3 regions of the Nonomuraea sp. NPDC050404 genome follow, and region 2 is predicted to be linked to each of the others. Evidence: riboswitches for the same ligand, from Rfam matches in the RefSeq annotation. Region 2 holds a riboswitch; each other region holds the start of a gene.
The links. Region 2 has a riboswitch for thiamine pyrophosphate ahead of AB0I81_RS22050 (FAD-dependent oxidoreductase). Riboswitches for the same ligand answer to the same signal wherever they lie in the genome.
Positions count from the first base shown of each region.

Region 1 (3,265 bases), on a different contig from region 2:
GTGCTCGGCCAGCGACTCCTCCAGGGCTCCGACCGTGTCCCGTTCGCGCTCGGGGGAGGCCGCCTCGAAGCCGCCCGCCTGGGGCCAGGCCCAGGCCCGGACGGCGCGCACCCGTGCGCCCCGCAACGCGGCCTCGGTGAAGGCGAATTCGAGCGCCCGCTCGGCGCCCGGCGAGCCGTCGGCCCCGGCCACGATCTCGCCGCGCGGGGAGGCGGGTGTCTCGTGAACGAGCACGACGTCCGTACGCGCGTGCGCGGCCACCCCGTGCGCGACCGACCCCACCAGCAGCCCCCGCACCCCGCCGATCCCGCGACTGCCCACGACCAGCAGTGCGCCGCCCTCGGACATCCTGATCAGCGCCGAGCGGGGGTCGCCCGGCACCAGCATGCCCTCGACGAGCACCTGCGGCCACTCACGGCGGGCGCGGTCCCTGGCCGCGTCCAGCACGGAGTGCGCGCCGTCGCGCATCCACCTGGCCACCTCGGCGTAGTGCTGGACGGCGGTGTCCTCGCTCACCCATTTGGGTACGGCGTACGCGATGGTCAGCGGAGAGTTGCGCAGCTCCGCCTCGGCCGCGGCCCAGCCGACCGCCTCCAGGCCGGTACGGGAGCCGTCGGCGCCTACGATGATCAAGACCACAGCTCCTCAGGGCAGGGCGTAACACTCCACTTCCGCCCGGCGGAACGGGATTCCGGCCGCCTGTGAGTCGCGGGTGCACGCGCGTTCGGTCTTGCTGAGCCTGAGTGTGCCACAGACGGACACGCCGGAGTATGTCCGGCAGTCGAGCGTCGAGTCGGATTTGCCGACGCGATACATCTCCCTGACCGCCGCACGGCACTTCCCCTTCCCCGTGTCGGCGTAGCGGCACTGGGCGATCAGAGTGTCGTACTGCTCCTGGCTCACTTCGTGCTGCTGCATGCCGTCACCGGCGGCGGCAGTGGCGCCGGAGGCGGTCATCACGACGAGTAGTCCAACGACAGCGGCGATTTTTCTCATGTTTCCCCTGATGGGACCGTACCGCTGACGGCGATCGCCAAACCTCGCCCGCGAGGTTTCGGGCCGGGCGGGCCGTGGGTACGATCATCGCCGACCAACGCGGGAGCCCGGTGCGGACCGGGCTGAGAGGACGGCTGACAGCCGCCGACCGCCAGAACCTGCTCCGGATAATGCCGGCGAAGGGAGTTTGCGCGATGAGCGACGCGCGCTTTTCCAAGATCTACAACGGTGACCTGCGGGTGCCCATGCGGCAGGTCAACCTGTCCAACGGCTCGTCGGTGACGCTGTACGACACCTCGGGCCCGTACACCGACCCCGCCTACGAGCCGGACCTGCGGCGCGGGCTGCCACGCCTGCGTGAGCGGTGGATCGGCGAGCGGCGCGCGGCCGGTCAGCCGGTCACGCAGGTCGGCTGCGCCCGGCGCGGGCTGGTGACCAGGGAGATGGAATTCGTGGCCGTGCGCGAGGGCGTCACGCCCGAGTTCGTACGCCAGGAGGTCGCCGCCGGCCGGGCCATCATCCCCGCGAACGTCAACCACCCCGAGTCCGAGCCGATGATCATCGGCCGCAACTTCCTCGTGAAGATCAACGCCAACATCGGCAACTCCGCGGTGACCTCCTCCATCGAGGAGGAGGTCGAGAAGATGACCTGGGCCACCAGGTGGGGCGCCGACACGATCATGGACCTGTCCACCGGAAACGACATCCATGAGACGCGCGAGTGGATCCTGCGCAACTCGCCCGTACCGGTCGGCACCGTGCCCATCTACCAGGCGCTGGAGAAGGTCAAGGGCCGGCCCGAGCTGCTGTCGTGGGAGGTCTACCGCGACACCCTGATCGAGCAGTGCGAGCAGGGCGTCGACTACGTGACCGTGCACGCGGGCGTGCGGCTGGCGTACGTGCCGCTCACCGCAGGGCGTAAGACCGGAATAGTCTCGCGCGGCGGCTCGATCATGGCCGCCTGGTGCCTGGCGCACCACCGCGAGAGCTTCCTGTACGAGAACTTCGCCGAGATGTGCGAGATCCTGGCCCGCTACGACGTGTCGTACTCGCTCGGCGATGGCCTGCGCCCCGGTTCGATCGCCGACGCCAACGACGAGGCCCAGTTCGCCGAGCTGCGCACGCTGGGCGAGCTGACGGGGATCGCGCGCGAGCACGACGTCCAGGTGATGATCGAGGGGCCGGGCCACGTGCCCATGCACAAGATCAAGGAGAACGTGGACCTGCAGCGCGAGCTCTGCGACGACGCGCCGTTCTACACGCTGGGCCCGCTCGTGACGGACGTCGCGCCCGGCTACGATCACATCACCTCGGGCATCGGGGCCGCCATGATCGGCTGGTTCGGCACCGCGATGCTCTGTTACGTCACGCCCAAGGAGCACCTCGGTCTGCCGGACAAGGACGACGTCAAGACGGGCGTGATCACGTACAAGATCGCCGCTCATGCCGCTGACCTGGCAAAGGGGCATCCGAAGGCGCAGGAGTGGGACGACGCGCTGTCCGACGCGCGCTTCGAGTTCCGCTGGGAGGACCAGTTCGACCTGTCGCTAGACCCCGACACGGCGCGCGCCTTCCACGACGAGACGCTGCCCGCCGCGCCGGCCAAGACCGCGCACTTCTGCTCGATGTGCGGGCCGAAGTTCTGCTCCATGCGGATCAGCCACGAGATCAGGGACGCGGGCTACGCGGAGAAGGCCGCCGAGATCAGGGATGCGGGCTACGCGGAGAAAGCCGCCGAATTCAGGAGGCTCGGCGGCAATCTCTACGTCGACTAACCGGGTAGCGTCTCCCCGCCGATCGGGGCCAGGATCTCGCCCGTGTAGTACGACGACAGCCGGTTGGAGGCGAAGAACACGTACGAGGGGGCGATCTCGTCCGGATCGGCGGCCCGCCCCATCGGGACCTGTTCGCCGAACTTCGCCACCTTCTCCTCCGGCATGGTCGCCGGGATCAGCGGCGTCCACACCGGCCCGGGTGCCACGGCGTTGATCCTGATCCCGCGATCGACCAGGTTCTGCGCCATGGAGTAGGTGAAGGCGTTGATGGCGCCCTTGGTGGCGGAGTAGTCGATGAGCGTCTTGTTGCCGCGCAGCCCGTTGATCGAGGAGGTGTTGACGATGGCCGCGCCCTCGCGCATGTGCGCGAGCGCGGCCTTCGTGACGTGGAAGAAACTGTGGATGTTGACCGCGAACGTGCGCTCCCACTGCTCGTCGGACAACTCCTCCAGACCGTTCACCGGCTGCTGGTAGGCCACGTTGTTCACCAGCAC
Region 1 covers NZ_JBFAKB010000035.1:4,168-7,432, forward strand. Annotated here, with positions in the region: gene AB0I81_RS54240 (universal stress protein) at 1-633, opposite strand, end outside; gene AB0I81_RS54245 (hypothetical protein) at 646-996, opposite strand; TPP riboswitch at 1,086-1,198, shown strand; gene thiC (phosphomethylpyrimidine synthase ThiC) at 1,191-2,771, shown strand; gene AB0I81_RS54255 (SDR family oxidoreductase) at 2,768-3,265, opposite strand, start outside.
Region 1: it holds a riboswitch for thiamine pyrophosphate, as region 2 does, so the genes downstream of both, thiC (phosphomethylpyrimidine synthase ThiC) here and AB0I81_RS22050 (FAD-dependent oxidoreductase) in region 2, are expected to answer to the same signal.

Region 2 (3,265 bases):
GGTGAAGCAGCCCGCCGTGTTCGGCAGCACCTTGATGTCGCGCTCGCGCAGCACGTCCAGCACCGAGCCGCGGGCGCCGGGGTCGAGCCTGCGCATCGCCACCGTCGTGAGCTCGGTGCCCGACGCCGCCAGCGCCTGGTCGAGCACCTCCAGCGAGGGCGCGCCGCCGGTTCCCATGATGAGCCGGGAGGAGAACTTCTCCCCGGCGATGATCAGATCATCCACCTTGCACCGCCGTCAGAACCTCCACGCGGTCACGGTCGCTCAGCGCCGTCGTCTCCCAGGCGCCGCGTGTGACCACCTCGTCGTTCAGTGCCACGGCCACTCCGGTGGTCGCCGCGGTCAGTGTGCGTACGGCCTGCGCCACGGTCATGCCGTCGGCGACCTCGTGCGCGGCCCCGTTGATGCTAATAATCATGAAATTTCCCGAAATCTTGCCGGCGCGCACCACGCCGCCAGCTCGCTCTCCTCGCCCGTCAGGGCGCCCAGCAGGATCTCCGTCGTGAGCGGGGCGAGCAGCACGCCGCCCCGGTGGTGTCCCGTCGCGTACGCCAGCCCCGGCGTGCCCGATGGCCCGATGAGCGGCAGGTTGTCGGGCGTGCCCGGCCGCAGCCCCGCCACCACGTCGGCCACCTCCAGCTCGGTGACGCCCGGCACCAGCTCCCTGGCGTCGCGCAGCAGCTCGTACAGGCCGCCCGCGGTGACCCTGGTGTCGAAGCCCATCTCCTCCTGGGTCGCGCCGACGACGAGCTCGCCGTCGCCTCGGGGGACCAGGTAGACGGACGAGCCGTGTACGGTGCCGCGTACACATCGGCTGAGCAGCGGCTGCGGGGAACGCAACCGCATGATCTGCCCCTTCACCGGCCGCACCGGCACCTCGGCCAGCCCGGCACTCCACGCCCCTGCGGCCACGACGACCCGCTCGCCCTGCACTTCACGCTGGTCGGCGTCGGCCAGGCGTACCCCCACGACTCGGCCGTCCTCGCGCAGCAGCTCGGTCGCGCGGGCCCGCACCAGGGGGACGCTGAGGCGTTCGAGCGCGGCCAGCAGGGCGGACGTCACGCGGCGCGGATCCACCCACGCGTCGCCGGGCGCCAGCAGGCCGCCACGCACCGAGGGGGCCAGCATGGGCTCCAGGCGCCGGCACTCGCGCCCGGTCAGCCGCTGGACCGGCAGGCCGAGCTTGTCCATGTAGCCCGCCAGCTCATCCAGCGCCGCCAGGTCGTCGGTCCCGAAGGCGACGTCCAGCGTCCCGTCCGAGCGCAGGTCCAGCCCGCGCGCCGGATCGCCACCGGAGCCACCGCTGAAGCCGTCACCGGAAACGCCGCCGATCCCACCGCCGGGCTCGCGCACCGGATCGCCGTCGGGGCCACTGCCGGATTCGCCGCCGGATTCGCCGCCGGATTCGCCGCCGGGGTCGAGGCCGGCGTCGGTGGTCAGTTCGGCGGCGAAGGCGGGCCAGCGGCGCAGCGCGGCCACCCCCAGCCGCAGCAGCGGCGTCTCGGTGTAGGTCACCTCGCTGACCGGGGCCAGCATCCCCGCCGCCGCGTACGAGGCCCCGGTGCCGGGAGCCGGGTCAACCACGGTGACCGGCCGCCCCGCGCGGGCCATCCGCCAGGCCACGGAGAGCCCGACGACCCCGCCACCCACGATCACATCCACATGCGCTCCCTTCGCCGGCATGATCCGGATCAGGTGTCTTGCGGTCGAAGGCCCGGTAAAGCCTTCCTCTCAGCCCGGTAATGGCCGGACTCCCGCGCGTCTTACGTACCTCAGCCTACGGCCTCGGTTCGATGCGCACGCACCGCCCCCGTTATGGTCATGAACGTGAACCAAGTCGTGGTGGTGGGAGCGGGCCTGGCCGGGGTGCGTACGGTCGAGGTCCTGCGCGGGCGCGGCCACACCGGCCGCATCACGCTGATCGGTCAGGAACGCCATCGCCCCTACGACCGCCCGCCCCTGTCCAAGGCCGTGCTCAAGGGCGAGGCCGACACCAGCTTCGTCGACACCGACCTCGACGCCCTGGGGGTCGACTTCCTGCCGGGCGTCGGCGCCAAGTCGTTGCGGGCCGGCGTCGTGGAGACCACCGAGGGCGAGATCGCCTACGACGGCCTGGTCATCGCCACCGGCGCCGACCCGATCAGGCTGCCGGGCGACGGCCTCCAGCACGTGCTGCGCACCCTCGACGACGCCCACGAACTGCGCGCCGTGCTCGTTCCCGGTGCCCGCGTGACGATCATCGGTGCCGGCTGGATCGGCGCGGAGGTGGCCACCGCCGCGCGCCGCGCCGGCTGCGCCGTGACGGTCGTCGAGAGCGCCCCGACCCCGCTGGCCACCGCCGTCGGCACCGAGATCGGAGCCCGTACCCGGCACTGGTACGACGGCATCGACCTGCGGCTGAACACCATGGTCGACTCCGTGGACGAGGGCGGCGTGCGGCTGGTGGGCGGCGAGTTCGTCGAGTCCCACGTGGTGGTCACCGGCATCGGCGTGCGCCCGGCCGTCGAATGGCTGGCCGGCGCCGACATCGACCTGCACAACGGCGTCGTCACCGACGAGCACCTGCGTACCTCCCTGCCGGGTGTCGTCGCGGTCGGCGACTGCGCCGCCTGGTGGTCGCGCCGCTGGGGGACCAGGCTCAGGGTGGAGCACTGGGACACCGCCCTCAACGCCCCCGAGGTCGCAGCCGCGTCGTTGCTGGGGGAGGAGGCGGTGTACGACCCGGTGCCGTACTTCTGGTCGGAGCAGTTCGGCCACATGATGCAGTACACCGGCCACCACCCGGCGGGCGAGCGGCTCATCTACCGGGGCGACCCGGAGGGAAAATGGTCGGCCGTCTGGCTCACCGCCGACGATGTCGTGGCCGCGGTGCTGGCCGTGGACCGGCCCCGCGACTACGTGCAGGGACGCCGGATCATCGCCTCCGGCGGGCGTCTGGACGCGGAACGCCTGGTAGATCCAGAAGTACCCCTACGGGATTGTGTTGTTTGAGCAAGCACGGCATGTGGTAGTTGTGGTTTCGTGACGCTTTCTGTTGCACAGATCGACCGGGAGACCGACCAACTCGTGGACGAGTGGCTGACACTCCCTGAAGTGGCCTCGCGCCTTGACCTTCCGGTCGGGCGGGCCAAACAACTCCTGCGGGATCACAAGCTCCTCGGCGTACGCCGGGGCAGCGGCGGGCCACAGGTGCCCGCGGTGTTCCTCGACGGAAAGGACGTGATGAAGGGTCTGCCCGGCACACTGACCGTGTTGCTGGACGCCG
Region 2 covers NZ_JBFAKB010000007.1:402,004-405,268, forward strand. Annotated here, with positions in the region: gene AB0I81_RS22040 (thiazole synthase) at 1-225, opposite strand, end outside; gene thiS (sulfur carrier protein ThiS) at 218-418, opposite strand; gene AB0I81_RS22050 (FAD-dependent oxidoreductase) at 415-1,662, opposite strand; TPP riboswitch at 1,652-1,768, opposite strand; gene AB0I81_RS22055 (FAD-dependent oxidoreductase) at 1,822-2,991, shown strand; gene AB0I81_RS22060 (Rv2175c family DNA-binding protein) at 3,022-3,265, shown strand, end outside.

Region 3 (3,265 bases), on a different contig from region 2:
CGAGTTCCACACCAGCACGCCGTGGTCCCTGTCGAGTGCCACGATGGCGTTGGGTGAACTGGCGAGCGCCGCGCGTGCTATCTCATCGTCACTACCGGCCCATTCGTCCCCCACTCCTCCATAGTGCACGTGGCGCGGTGGGTACGTCGGGCGATCCGTCCGATACGCTGCGGTCACGGTGATTCCCTTGCGGTGGGAGAGGTGGTGGCATGTCGAGTAACGACCTCGATGCCCTGTTGCGGGTGACCTCCAGCACCTATCGGGGTCAGACGCCACCCGACATCGCCTTCGGCGCCTACGAGGGCGCGGTGGGCACGCTGATGCTGGCCGTGACGGGCAAGGGCATCGCGGCGTGCAGCTTCGAGCCTGAGAACGACGTGTACGAGCTGCTGTCCCGGCATGTGGGCCGCTTCATCGGGCCCGACGCCAGACGGCTCGACCCGGTGCGCAGGGAACTGGACGCGTACTTCTCCGGGCGGCTGCGCGCGTTCGCCACGCCGGTGGACCTGACGCTGGCCACGACCTTCGCGCGTACGGTGCTGCAGAAGACGATGGCCGTCCCCTACGGCACCACCACGACGCTGGAGCAGATCGGCGAGAGCATCGGCAGGCCGCGCGCGCTGCGGGCGATCGGCAACGCGCTGGCCTCCAACCCCGTCTGCGTGATCGTGCCCTGCCACCGGGTGGTGCGCGAGGACGGCGCGCTCGGCGACTACGCCGGCGGCCAGTCCGCCAAGCAGCACCTGCTCAACGTCGAACGCCGCACCGCCACCGCGGGCTGAGCGCCCGCCGGGGCGGCTCAGCGCCGCCACAACGGGCTGAGCGTCGGCTGGGGCTCAGCGTCGCCACAACGGGCCGACCACCGACTGGGGCTCAGCGCCGCCGCCGCAGCAGCAGGCCGAGGAGCAGCGTCACCAGTCCGGCCACCAGAGCCGCGCCCAGGGCCCCGTTCATCCACGTCTGCCGGGTGAAGCCGATGGCCTCCCGCGCGCCGGCCCAGAAGGCATCCCAGGCCGCCACGGACGGCGTCGAGGTCGTCAGCCAGTAGGCCACGAAGCCCAGCGCCCACGGGATCAGCATGGCCCAGCGCGAGGGCGCGTCGTGCGCGGTGTTCCAGCGACCGGCCCCGCCCAGCACGAAGTAGTCCACCGCGAGCACCGCGAACATCGGCACGAACACCGCCCCGATCACGCCCAGGAACGCGCTGTAGGACGTCACGTCCACGATCAGCGCGATCGCGACGGTGAGCACGCCGATGGCCACGGAGAACACCCGCCGGTCCATGCGCGGCATCAGGTTCTGCAGCGAGACCGTGGTGGAGTAGACGTTGGCGAAGGACTGGTCGGTCTCGCGCAGCACCAGGATGCCGAAGAACAACGCGCCCAGCGGCGCAGCGACGAACGGTCCGAAGACGGCGGCCGGGTCGGAGGAGCCCGCGATCGCCACCGCGTACACGCCCAGTCCCAGGCAGGCCACCTGCGCCAGCGTGTAGCCGCCGACCACGCCGGTGAAGGCGGCGGCGCTGGAACGGGAGTGCCTGGCGAAGTCGGCCGCCATCGGCACCCAGGACACCGACAGCGCGATCACGTAGTCCACCGCGGCCGGGAAGGCGCTCCACGACCCGCCGGTGTGCGCGGGGGCCTCGCGCAGGAACACCACCGTGAACCAGACCATCGAGATGATCACGCCGATGGTGACGTACCGGCGCAGCACCCGGATCGACCCGAGCGGCCAGATCGTCAGCGCGGTGGTCAGCACGCCCGCCACGATCACCCACACCTGGTACGGCACCGCGCCGAAGATCGCGCTGGCCCCCATCGCGATCACCCAGAGCTCGAAGGCCCCCCAGCCGAGCATCTGCACGATGTTCAGCACCGTAGGCAGATAGGAGATCCTGGCCCCGAACAGCCCCCGCAGCAGCACCATCGACGGCTGCCCCGTGCGCGTGCCCGGGATGGCGGAAAGGCCCACCATGGCCGTGCCGATCAGGCTGCCGACCACGGTGGCCACGAGCGCCGCGGACAGGCTGAGCGGGGCGTTCCCGAGCGGGTTGAGCAGAAACATGGCCCCGGAGAAGCCGAGGAGGCTGACGCCCAGGTTCGCCCAGAGCGCACCCTGGTCGAGCACGCCCAGCGTCTTCGGCGGCCTGCCTTCGAGTGTCAGCGGAACTTCGTCGGCGACGCGCGCCATCGCACACTCCCTACGCCGGCATTACCCGGACAGGTTCAGGCGGTCGGCAGCGGATCACTTGCTGCCCTCTCAGCCCGGCACCCCGAGCTCCCGCGACTATCTGAAGTTTGCGCCCTCATCATGCCTCAATGGCGGCTGAACCGCCATAGAGGGCGCCTTCACGTACTTTAAGCGACGTACTTTGTGCGGCCTTTGTGCGGCGTAGGGGCCGCTGCCCTGTCCCGCTTTATGCGACGTAGGGCTGCTGGCCCGTCTCGCTGACCATCGGGCGGCTGGCGGACTCCCACGACTGCATGCCGCCGCCGACGTTGACCGCGTCGCGCCCGAGCCGGTTGAGCCAGGCCGCGACCTGCATGGACCGCCCGCCCACCCGGCACACGACGTAGATCTTCCGGTCCTCGGGGACCTCCTCGACCCGGCCCTGGATCTGGGTCATCGGGATGTGCACGGCGTCGGGGGCGTGCCCGGCCAGCCATTCGTCCTGCTCGCGGACGTCGAGCAGGTAGGCGTCGGCGGGAACGGCGCCGGCCTCGATCTCAGGAACGGTCATGCCTCCATCATCTCGTGCCTGGCGTCGTAGGCGGCACGTGCCGCCGCTATCTGCTCCTGGTGCGCCTCCGTCCACGTGACCAGAGGCTTGATGGTCTGGTGCAGGGTACGGCCGAGCGGCGTCAGCGCGTAGTCCACCCTGGGCGGCACGACGGGATACACCGTGCGGCTGACCAGGCCGTCGCGTTCGAGCTGGCGCAGGGTGACGCTGAGCATGCGCTGGCTGATGCCGTCGATCTCGCGGCGGAGCTGGGTGAAGCGCAGGCTCTGGCAGTCGAGCAGGGCGATCACCAGCAGCGACCACTTGTCCGCGATGCGGTCGAGTATCTGACGGACCTCGCAGTCCTGCCGGACATCCCACTGGCGCACGTCGTAGTCGTCATCCATGGTGCCTTCGCAGTAACTGAGTGACCTCAAAGTGCCGTCTTCCATGAAATTCCATGTTGACGCATGATTTGGACGGTTACAAGAGAGAACCGACCTACTATTCGTAACCGGGGGTTTGTTGTGCCTACATCCGCCCGCT
Region 3 covers NZ_JBFAKB010000003.1:291,694-294,958, reverse strand. Annotated here, with positions in the region: gene AB0I81_RS09780 (PAS domain-containing sensor histidine kinase) at 1-114, opposite strand, end outside; gene AB0I81_RS09775 (methylated-DNA--[protein]-cysteine S-methyltransferase) at 210-782, shown strand; gene AB0I81_RS09770 (cytosine permease) at 874-2,190, opposite strand; TPP riboswitch at 2,181-2,294, opposite strand; gene AB0I81_RS09765 (rhodanese-like domain-containing protein) at 2,417-2,740, opposite strand; gene AB0I81_RS09760 (helix-turn-helix domain-containing protein) at 2,737-3,126, opposite strand; gene AB0I81_RS09755 (MFS transporter) at 3,247-3,265, shown strand, end outside.
Region 3: it holds a riboswitch for thiamine pyrophosphate, as region 2 does, so the genes downstream of both, AB0I81_RS09770 (cytosine permease) here and AB0I81_RS22050 (FAD-dependent oxidoreductase) in region 2, are expected to answer to the same signal.